DNA from 3 places in the Streptomyces sp. NBC_01474 genome. Region 2 is predicted to be linked to each of the others. Evidence: riboswitches for the same ligand, from Rfam matches in the RefSeq annotation. Region 2 holds a riboswitch; each other region holds the start of a gene.
The links. A riboswitch is a leader RNA that binds a small molecule or an ion and turns the genes downstream of it on or off. The one in region 2 is predicted to bind cyclic di-AMP.

Region 1: linked by a shared signal. The riboswitch ahead of OG758_RS16620 (M23 family metallopeptidase) and the one ahead of OG758_RS44605 (transglycosylase SLT domain-containing protein) in region 2 are both predicted to bind cyclic di-AMP.
Region 3: linked by a shared signal. The riboswitch ahead of OG758_RS39010 (C40 family peptidase) and the one ahead of OG758_RS44605 (transglycosylase SLT domain-containing protein) in region 2 are both predicted to bind cyclic di-AMP.

The regions. Positions count from the first base shown of each region.
Region 1 covers NZ_CP109449.1:3,589,831-3,593,079, forward strand. Annotated here, with positions in the region: gene OG758_RS16615 (GntR family transcriptional regulator) at 1-356, opposite strand, end outside; gene OG758_RS16620 (M23 family metallopeptidase) at 622-1,410, opposite strand; cyclic di-AMP (ydaO/yuaA leader) riboswitch at 1,423-1,579, opposite strand; gene OG758_RS16625 (M16 family metallopeptidase) at 1,776-3,161, opposite strand; gene OG758_RS16630 (M16 family metallopeptidase) at 3,158-3,249, opposite strand, start outside.
Region 2 covers NZ_CP109449.1:9,753,639-9,756,887, reverse strand. Annotated here, with positions in the region: gene OG758_RS44610 (flavodoxin family protein) at 1-288, shown strand, start outside; cyclic di-AMP (ydaO/yuaA leader) riboswitch at 1,403-1,567, shown strand; gene OG758_RS44605 (transglycosylase SLT domain-containing protein) at 1,570-2,310, shown strand; gene OG758_RS44600 (glycoside hydrolase family 43 protein) at 2,545-3,249, shown strand, end outside.
Region 3 covers NZ_CP109449.1:8,534,572-8,537,820, reverse strand. Annotated here, with positions in the region: gene OG758_RS39020 (ATP-dependent Clp protease proteolytic subunit) at 1-412, shown strand, start outside; gene OG758_RS39015 (hypothetical protein) at 420-728, shown strand; cyclic di-AMP (ydaO/yuaA leader) riboswitch at 1,082-1,259, shown strand; gene OG758_RS39010 (C40 family peptidase) at 1,263-1,736, shown strand; gene OG758_RS39005 (DUF6328 family protein) at 1,840-2,394, shown strand; gene OG758_RS39000 (ATP-binding protein) at 2,449-2,883, opposite strand; gene OG758_RS38995 (helix-turn-helix domain-containing protein) at 3,157-3,249, shown strand, end outside.

The DNA of each region.
Region 1 (3,249 bases), 6.2 Mb from region 2:
TGACCTTGCCGGGAGCGCTCCTGGCCCAGCCTGACCAGGCCTCGCAGCACCTTCAGGTGCGCCTCGGTGCGGCGCTGCGCGGCGCGGGCGGCGGCGAGCGGTTCGAGGAGCATCCTGATCTCCAGCTGGTCCGCCGCCTCCTGCGTGGTGGGTTCGGCGACGCACGCGCCCGCGTGCCTGCGGGTGACGACGAAGCCCTCGGCCTCCAGGGTGCGCAGCGCCTCGCGCACGGGGACGCGGGAGACGCCGTAGCGGCGGGCGAGCACCTCCTCGGTGAGTCTGCCGCCGCGCTCGTAGACACCGGAGACGATGTCGTCGCGGATCGCCGTGCATACCGAGTGCGCCGGAATGCGCATGAACCGACCTCCGCCATAATCCCCGCGAAACGCGGTAGACAGTCGCTCGTACAGCGCGATTGAAGTCCGTTCAGCGCGCCTGCCCAGCGACTCTATTCCAGCGGGCGCGAATTTCCGACGGCAGGCCGTAATCCATGGATATTTTTTGGACAGCGCCGCCGGGAACGAACGAGCCGGTCCGGTAACGAGCACGGCCGGTAACGCCGAAAGCCCCGGCTCGGTGAGCCGGGGCTTTCGATGCGTTGTCGTGACTACGCGGCGAAGGTCAGACGTTGACGCCGTGCGAGCGCAGGTAGGCGACGGGGTCGATGTCCGAGCCGTACTCGGGGCTCGTGCGCGCCTCGAAGTGGAGGTGCGGGCCCGTGACGTTGCCCGTCGCCCCGGAGAGGCCTATCTGCTGGCCCGGGGTGACCGTCTGGCCGACGGAGGCGCCGATGGACGACAGGTGGCCGTACTGCGTGTACGTGCCGTCGTTCATCTTGATGACGATGTTGTTGCCGTAGGCGCCGCCCCAGCCGGCCTCCACGACCGTGCCCGCGCCCACGGCGTGGACCGAGGTGCCGCTGGCGGCGTGGAAGTCGATACCGGTGTGGCTGCCGGAGGACCACAGGCCGCTGCTGGCCTTGTACGCGGTCGACACGTACGAGCCGGTGACGGGCATGACGAAGGCGTTGAGGCGCTTGCGCTCGGCCGCACGGGCGGCGCGCTCCTTGGCCTCGCGCTCGGCCTTGGCCTTGGCGGCGGCCTTGCGCCGCTCCTCCTCGGCCTTCTTCTTGGCCGCGGCCTCGGCCCTCTCCTTCGCGGCGGCCTTGTCGGCGGCCTGCTGCTGGGCGGCGGCCTGCGCGTCGATCTGCGCCGCGAGGGAGTCACCGATCGAGATGGCCTTGGTCAGGCCGGTCTGCTCGAGAGACGCGTCGTCAGCGGCGAGGGCGGGGGCGGCGAGGCCTCCGATGACACCGGTCGTGGTGAGCGCGGCGACGCCGGCGACCTGCGCGGTGGTACGCGTGAGACGGCTCGGGCGACGGTGCTTCCCGGTGGCACGGGTGAACGCCATGGAGTGGCTGATCCTTTCCTTCCTTCTCGCCTACCGGGTTAGCTGACGGGTTCGGAGCAGGAAGGTCTCCTACGGACCCCCTTCAAGGAAGGGCGTCCGATTCACCCCAGGGACGGTGGGTCCCCGGCTCCCCCGGCTCGCGCCTTGGGGGACTCGGCGATGACTGTCCGGTGCCGCGGGCGCGGCGCACATCTGGCGGACAGCCGGACCGACGCTAAGCGGGGCATCTTTCAATCAACAAACGGAAACGGGCTTTTGTAGCGCATGCCACAGGGCAGACAGGCAACCACTGGTTCAATTCGGACATACAAGGGCCCCGGTGGTCATCTCGCCCACCGGGGCCCCTCATTGCACACCGGTCACGGTCAGCCCGTGACGACGGTCACCTCTCCGATGCCGAGCGCCCTGACGGGCTCCTCGATCTGGGCTGCGTCACCGACGAGCACCGTCACCAGCCGGTCCATCGGGAAGGCGCTCACGACGGCCGCGGTGGCCTCCACGGTGCCCGTCGCGGCGAGCCGCCGGTACAACTCCGCCTGGAAGTCGTCCGGCAGGTGCTGCTCGACCTGGTCGGCGAGCGTCCCCGCGACGGCGGCGGCGGTCTCGAACTTGAGCGGGGCGACCCCTACCAAGTTCTGTACGGCCACGTCCCGTTCGGCGTCGGTGAGGCCCTCCGCGGCGAGCGTGCGCAGCACCTTCCAGAGGTCGTCGAGCGCCGGACCCGTGTTCGGTGTGTCCACGGAGCCGCTGATGGCGAGCATCGCGGCGCCCGTCCCGTCCGGCGCCGAGCGCAGCACCTGGCCGAACGCCCGCACGCCGTAGGTGTATCCCTTCTCCTCGCGCAGAACACGGTCCAGGCGGGAGGTGAGGGTGCCGCCCAGGCAGTACGTGCCGAGCACCTGCGCCGGCCACACCCGGTCGTGCCTGTCCGCGCCGACGCGGCCGATCAGGATCTGCGTCTGCACCGCGCCCGGCCGGTCGACGACGACGACCCGGCCGGTGTCGTCGGCCGTCACGGGCGGTACGGGGCGCGGCTCGGCCGTGTTCCCCGTCCAGGCGCCCAGCGTGTCCGCGAGCAGGACGTCGAGATCGATGTCCGCGAGGTCGCCCACGACGACCGCGGTGGCCGTGGCGGGGCGCACGTGCCGGTCGTAGAAGGCGCGTACGGCCGCCGCGTCGACGGCCGCGACGGTCTCTTCGGAGCCCTGGCGCGGGCGGGACATGCGCGCGGTGGCCGGGAAGAGCTGCTTCGAGAGCTCCTTGGCGGCGCGGCGGCCGGGGTTGGCCGTCTCGTGCGGGATCTCGTCGAGCCGGTTGCGCACGAGACGTTCGATCTCGCTGTCCGCGAACGCGGGTGCCCTGAGGGCGTCGGCGAGCAGGCCGAGCGCCTTCGGCAGGCGGGAGACGGGGACCTCCAGAGAGACCCGTACGCCGGGGTGGTCGGCGTGCGCGTCGAGGGTGGCGCCGCAGCGCTCCAGCTCGGCCGCGAACTCCTCGGCCGCGAGCTTGTCGGTGCCTTCGGAGAAGGCCCTCGCCATGATGGTGGCAACGCCGTCGAGCCCGGCGGGCTCGGCGTCCAGGGGCGCTTCGAGGTTGATCTCGATGGCGACGACCTGCTGGCCCGGGCGGTGGCAGCGCAGCACCGTCAGGCCGTTGTCGAGGGTGCCGCGCTCGGGCGCGGGGAACGCCCACGGCCGCGCCGTGCCGGCCTGGGGCTGCGGGTGGAAGTCCATGGTCGCGAGCTCGGTCACTTGCCGGCCTCCTCGTCTGCGGTCCCGCCTGTGGTCTCGTCCGTGATCGCTGCGGCGGTCTCGTCCGTCGTCCCGCCGGCGATCTCGT
Region 2 (3,249 bases):
TGCGCAATGAATGTCCTCTACAGCCTGCAACACCTGGGGTACACCATCCCTCCCCAGGCCGACGCCGGATGGATCGGTGAGGCCGGCCCCGGCCCCTCCTACCTCGACCCGAGCTCCGGCGGCCCCGAGAACGACTTCACCAACCGCAACACCGCGTTCATGACCTGGAACCTGCTGCACCTGGCCCGGGCATTGAAAGATCTCGGTGGCATCCCCGCCTACGGCAACCAGCGCACCGCCTGGGACGCCGGCTGCCGCCACGACTACGAAAACCCGGAACACCGGTAGCGGTACCCGCAGGAAAGCGGGCCGCCTCGCCCCGGCGTCGGTCAGATGCCGTGCACGCCGCGAACGCCCGCCCACTCCGGCACCAGCCGCCCGCGTCCCGTCAGCTCCCCGCACAACCGGACCCGAGGCAGCGGCCCGGCCCACGACTCACCACAACGCGGCGGTGCCTGCCTCAAATCAGGAACACGCCGCTCCCATAAGCCCGTTCGCGCTCGCGTCCAGCACGCCTTCGCTCGAATTCAGGTCTCAAATATCCCGCGTGACTGGTGAATCGCCGTCATGTTTCATGCGCCCGAGTAACTTCCTCTATTACTGCGCTTCTTCGCGGCACACCTTCACTCGTCAGTCGGCAGAGATTTTCAGCAGGCTCCTCCGGATCCGAGCAGAGGCTTTCACTGACATACCGGTGACGATCCGCAACTGACTTCCCATCACATTCAGGCCTCTTCTGAACTCGCGCACATCCTGAGCCCCGCAAGATTTCCAGGTGCACCATCGGAGCCCTCGCCCACCCGGCCCTCGGGTATCCCGCGACCCCAACAGGTCGGCAGGAAGTGCACTCCGATGACGGAGCCCGTCGGCCTCACCTCGGTCGACCCTCAGCCGAACCGCACAAGGTCACGTTCAGGCACCATCCCGATCGAGGCTTGCTCATGAACCGTGCGGCGGGGACGCCCATCGGGCCGCGTGATCGGGTCGACATTGACGCCAATATGCCCCTTTAGGTAGCAAACTCAACGCGGCGCTATGTCCGTTTTCATAGTAAAAACCATCTTTTAAACATTATTGGCGCCGTAAGAGGAGTTACACCTATCTTGCAGGGGATTCAGGCGAAATACCGCACCCTCATACGTGATGGGGTGGCATTCCAACCTGCATCCCATTCAGTGAACCGCGTCACACGAACAGACGCGGGCCCCGAGCTCTGCTGATGCCCTGCTTCCCTTCTGCGCGAAGAAGATTGGGCTTTTCGATCAAAGATGGCGGCGTGTCCTGGTCGCCGCACACAGGGCTCTCACATTTCGCGATCACAATTCCGGTCTTGTTCCGTCCGCGCTTTCTCGCCTAATGTCACCGTCAATCCGGATGGAACGCCGAATCCTGCCGCTGTCCGGAATCCCTCCCACCCACTCGGTTACGTACGGCAGGAGCGGGGGACCCAGGTAAGCCGCCGATCCGGTTTGCGGAACGGCTCGGGGTGAAGTCGCACTCATAGTGCGACCGGACATCTCCTGTCCGAACCCGACAGCTCACCTCGCAGGCGACGGAGAGGAATTCGTCATGCCCTCAAAGGGAAAGCACCGCCGCCTCAAGTCCATCTCGCTCACCCGGGGACTCGCCGCCGCAGGCACGGGCGCGGCTGTGCTCGCTCTCCCGGTGCTCGGCGCGACCAACGCCAGCGCGGAGCAGGCCGCCCCGGCCGCAAAGAGCGCCGCGGCCCCCACGACGTATGTCGTCGCCGCGGGCGACACCCTCAGCAAGATCGCCCGAGAGCACTCTCTGAGCGGCGGCTGGAAGAAGCTGTACCAGGACAACCGAGCCGCCGTCGGTGACAACCCGGGGCTGATACACCCCGGCATCAAGCTCACGCTCGGCGAGAAGAGCCCCACCAAGCCCGTAGCCACCAGGGCATCCGCCGAGCGGGCCGACCGCTCCGAGGTCCGGACCACGCTCGCCGCTGCCCCGGCGAAGAAGTCCTACACCAACGACCTCGACGGCTGGATCAAGGAGTCGCTCGACATCATGGCCCAGCACAACATTCCCGGCTCCTACGAGGGCATCCACCGCAACATCATGCGTGAGTCCTCCGGCAACCCCCTGGCCATCAACAACTGGGACTCCAACGCTGTCGCAGGAACCCCGTCCAAGGGGCTCCTGCAGGTCATCGACCCCACGTTCAAGGCTTACCACGTGCCCGGCACCTCGATGAACAGCTACGACCCGGTCGCCAACATCACTGCCGCCTGCAACTACGCGGCCGACAAGTACGGCTCGATCGACAACGTGAACGGCGCGTACTGACAGTCGCTTTGGGTTCCGCACCGGCTCAGCGCGGAGGACACCGCAGTCCACTCGGCCTGAACGGAAGCCCAGCAACCGCCAGTTGAAGCGCATCGATGATGTGTGGCCCTGAAGTCCCGCGTGTACGAAGGGACTTCAGGGCCCAGTTGCGTCCTGCTCAACCCCTTGCGCGCCGTCACCCCCGTGCATATCCTCCCCGCGAATCGAAGCGCTTCGACACCGTGGAGAAACAGCATGGCAGACCCACACCCGGTCATCCCCGGGTTCCACCCGGACCCCAGCGTCTGCCGCGTCGGCGACGACTACTACCTCGCGTGCTCGAGCTTCGAGTACGTGCCCGGGGTGCCGCTCTTCCACAGTCGCGACCTGGTGCACTGGCGGCAGATCGGCAACGTCCTCGACCGGCCCGGCCAGCTGCGGCTGCCCTGGGACACACCCTCCTCGGCCGGGATCTACGCGCCGACGCTGCGCCACCACGACGGCCGCTTCTGGCTCATCACCACCAATGTGAGCGAGGGCGGCGGCAACCTGCTCGTCTCCGCCACTGACCCGGCGGGCCCCTGGTCCGACCCGGTCCCACTGCCCGGCGTCCCCGGCATCGACCCGGATCTCGCCTGGGACGAGGACGGCGCGTGCTGGGTCACGGTCGCCGGCATCTCCCAGGTCCGTATCGACCCGTACACCGGCGAGACGTTCGGCGAGCCGCGCCCGCTGTGGTCCGGAACACCGGGCGCCAAGGCCCCGGAGGCGCCGCACCTGTACCACGTGGGCGACCACTGGTACCTGCTGATCGCCGAGGGCGGCACCGAGCGCGGGCATGCCGTGTCCGTGGCCCGCGGCCCCGCGCCCACCGGCCCCTTCGAACCTTGTCCGGCCAATCCGGTCCTGACCCACCGCAGCACCGACGAACCCGTCCAGAACACCGGGCACGCCGATCTG
Region 3 (3,249 bases), 1.2 Mb from region 2:
CTCGTTCAGCGCGATGATGGCGATCTACGACACGATCCGGTTCGTCAGCTGCGAGGTCGAGACCGTGTGCCTCGGGCAGGCCGCCTCCGCCGCCGCCGTGCTCCTGGCGGCCGGGACACCGGGGAAGCGGGCCATGCTGCCCGGCGCGCGCGTGGTGATCCATCAGCCGGGGCTGCCCGAGCCCGCGCAGGGCCAGCCGAGCGACCTGGAGATCCAGGCCCGTGAACTGGTGCGTATGCGCGCCCAGCTGGAGGAACTGCTCGCGCGGCACACCGGGCAGAACCGCGAGCGCATCGCCGCCGACATCGAGCGGGACACGATCCTCCGGGCCCAGGACGCCGTGGAGTACGGGCTCGTGGACCGGGTCATCGACAACCGCAAGACGTCCGGTTCGGCCCCCGGCGCCAGGTGAGCCGGCGATGCTGCCGCCCGAACTGCCCCCGCTGCCCGCGCTGACGCGCGCCGAGTGCGAACTCCTCGACCGCTATCTGGAGGTGGTCGATCTGCTCGGCAGGATCAACCCGGCCCGGAGCGACCACACGTATGGCGGACTGCGCGCTGCGCAAGCGCTCGTCGGCAGGGCGACGGCCCTCAGGGACGCCCTGACGCTCATGCATCAGCGGGGCGAGAGCGAGGTCCACGCGACGACGCTGGCTCGGGCTTTGCGGGTCCTGGACGGAGAAAGGAGGTCACAACGGGTCACAGTTCCGCCGGAGCCGGTCAATTGACGGTGCATTCGAGACTGGAGCGGTCGAGGCGAACCGTCCGGACCCGAGCCGAAACGGACCAGAAGAGGTACCCACATACGGAGTAGCCGGTACTAGCACTTGCGAACCGGAAAAGTTGCGCGGAACGCCTACGCGGAATCAGAGATTCCGCCTTCCGCTGCTGGTGCGGGCGTCGTCGGGACCCCTGCACCAGGGTGGAAAGGTGCGCTGTCCACCCGAACAGGCCAGTCGTGAGGACACTCACTTAACGCCGATTCGGCGCTGCGTTCGCGCCGTTCGTGCGTGAAGATCCCTTCCGACGACAAGCCCCCGCCGCCGCGGCGGGGCGGTCCGTGCGGACGCCGAGTCCTGCCGCCGTACGGATGCCAGGTCGACAGGAGTGGATCGGCAGGAGTGGAGGACCCGAGCACGACGGGCCGCCGGAGCTGTTTTCCGGGCCGGCCCTTGGGGTGAAGCCGCACATCGCGGCCGGGCAACTTCGCCAGCCCGAATCCGACAGGTCATCCTTCACAGGCGGCTGACGAAGGGTTGCGCATGACTGCGCTCAATCGTGTCCCGTCGCTGCTCGCCCGGGCCGGAACCGCCTCGGCCCTCACGCTCGCCGTAGCGGGTGGCAGCCTGCTGGTCCCCGGAGCCGCCCCCGAAGCGGAAGCCGCGCCACCGGCGACGAAAGCACTCCAGATCGCGGCCTCCAAGAGGGGAAGCCCCTACCGGTGGGGCGCCACTGGGCCGCACACATTCGACTGCTCGGGCCTGACGCTCTACTCGTTCAAGGCCGCGGGCAAGAAACTGCCCCGCACCGCCGCCCAGCAGTACAACAAGACCCGCCATGTCTCCGCGTCCCATCGAAAACGCGGTGACCTGGTCTTCTTCCACTCGGGCCGCGGCGTCTACCACGTCGGCATCTACGCCGGGAAGGGAAAGATCTGGCACTCGCCGAAGACCGGTGCCGTGGTGCGGCTCGAGCGGATCTGGACGAGGAGCGTCTGGTACGGGCGCGTGCGCTAGCGCCGTCTGACGGGTCCCCCGGGCGCCCGGGGGACCCGTCAGGCGCCGGAGCGTGCTCACGCCCGCCCGCCTCGGAACCGCGCGATGGGGTACTCGTGGTCGTATGGACGAGGACCGAAGGGCTTGCGACGAGGACGCCCCACGCCCGGGCCCGCCGAGCGGCGGCCAGGACCGGCACGAGACGCCGCTGGAGCGCGCGGACCGGAACTTCGGCGAGCTGCTCCAGGAACTGAGGGTCACCCAGACGGGCGTGCAGATCCTCTTCGCGTTCCTGCTGACGCTGGCGTTCACTCCGCGGTTCCCGTCGCTGGACGCCGTGCAGCGCGCGACCTACATCGCGACGCTGCTGCTCGCGGTGCTCGCCGCCGCGCTGTTCACGGCGCCCGCGGCGCTGCACCGCGCGCTGTTCCGGCGCGGCGCCAAGCCTCAGATCGTGCAGATGTCCTCGCGGCTCGCCACGGCCGGCCTGAGCGTTCTGGTGCTCGCCCTGACCGGGTCCGTGCTGCTCGTCGTGGACGTCACGGCGGGGCGGGCGGCGGGGATCGCGGCGGGAGCCGGCACGTTCGCGGTCTGTGTGGGCCTGTGGGGTGTGCTGCCGCGTCTGGTGCGGCGCTCGCTCACGCGGGCGCAGGAGGAGACGGACACACCGTCCCCGTAGCCGCCTTCATACCTGCCGGCCTTCACACCTGTTGGCCTGCACGCCCGCCGGCCTTCACACCTGTTGGACAGGGACCGTCCACGGCAGGGCGATCCATACGGTCTTGCCGCCTTCGGGGGTGGGCCTGACCGACAGGCTTCCGCCGCACTCGGCGGTCAGCCAGCGGATGATCACCATGCCGCGCCCGTTGTCCTGCTGGACGGCGGCCGGGAGCCGCTTCGGGTAGCACGGGTGGCTGTCCGTGACACCGATGCGCAGGTGTTCGTCGCGCTCCAGCTGCATGTCGACCTTGAAGACGGGCGACTGTCCACGGGTGTGCATCACGGCGTTCGTGGCGAGTTCGGAGACGATGAGCCGGACCGTGTCGGCGGCTTCCGCGTCGCGCGGCATGCCCCATTCGGCGAGTACGTCGCTGACATATGTGCGGGCCGAGAAGACCGAGGCGGGATCGCTCGGCAGAGTGACGGATGCTTCCTGGTGATCTGCCATGGCGACGTCGTCCCTTTTTTCGCCGGGGCCTGAATCCGACACATGGCGGATGACTCGAGGCGACCCCCGGACTGGTGCTTCGCGCCAGAGTGCCACTCCCGCCCGGCCGGTGGAGCCGATCCCCCGAGATATGCATATATCTGTCGCTCGAAGCGGTGAACTCTGCGTGGGTGGACCGCATTTGGGCGTACGCCGCCGACTTCCTCTACCGTCGCCTCAGAACACCGATCCGCCGGGCCTGAAGGAGCCGGGCCGCAGGTCCGAGGAGACAGGATGAAACACGGTCCGGCGGTGCGCCGCCGCAGACTCGGCGCGGAGCTGCGCGCGCTGCGTGCCCGCGCGGGACTCACAAGTGGCGAGACGGCC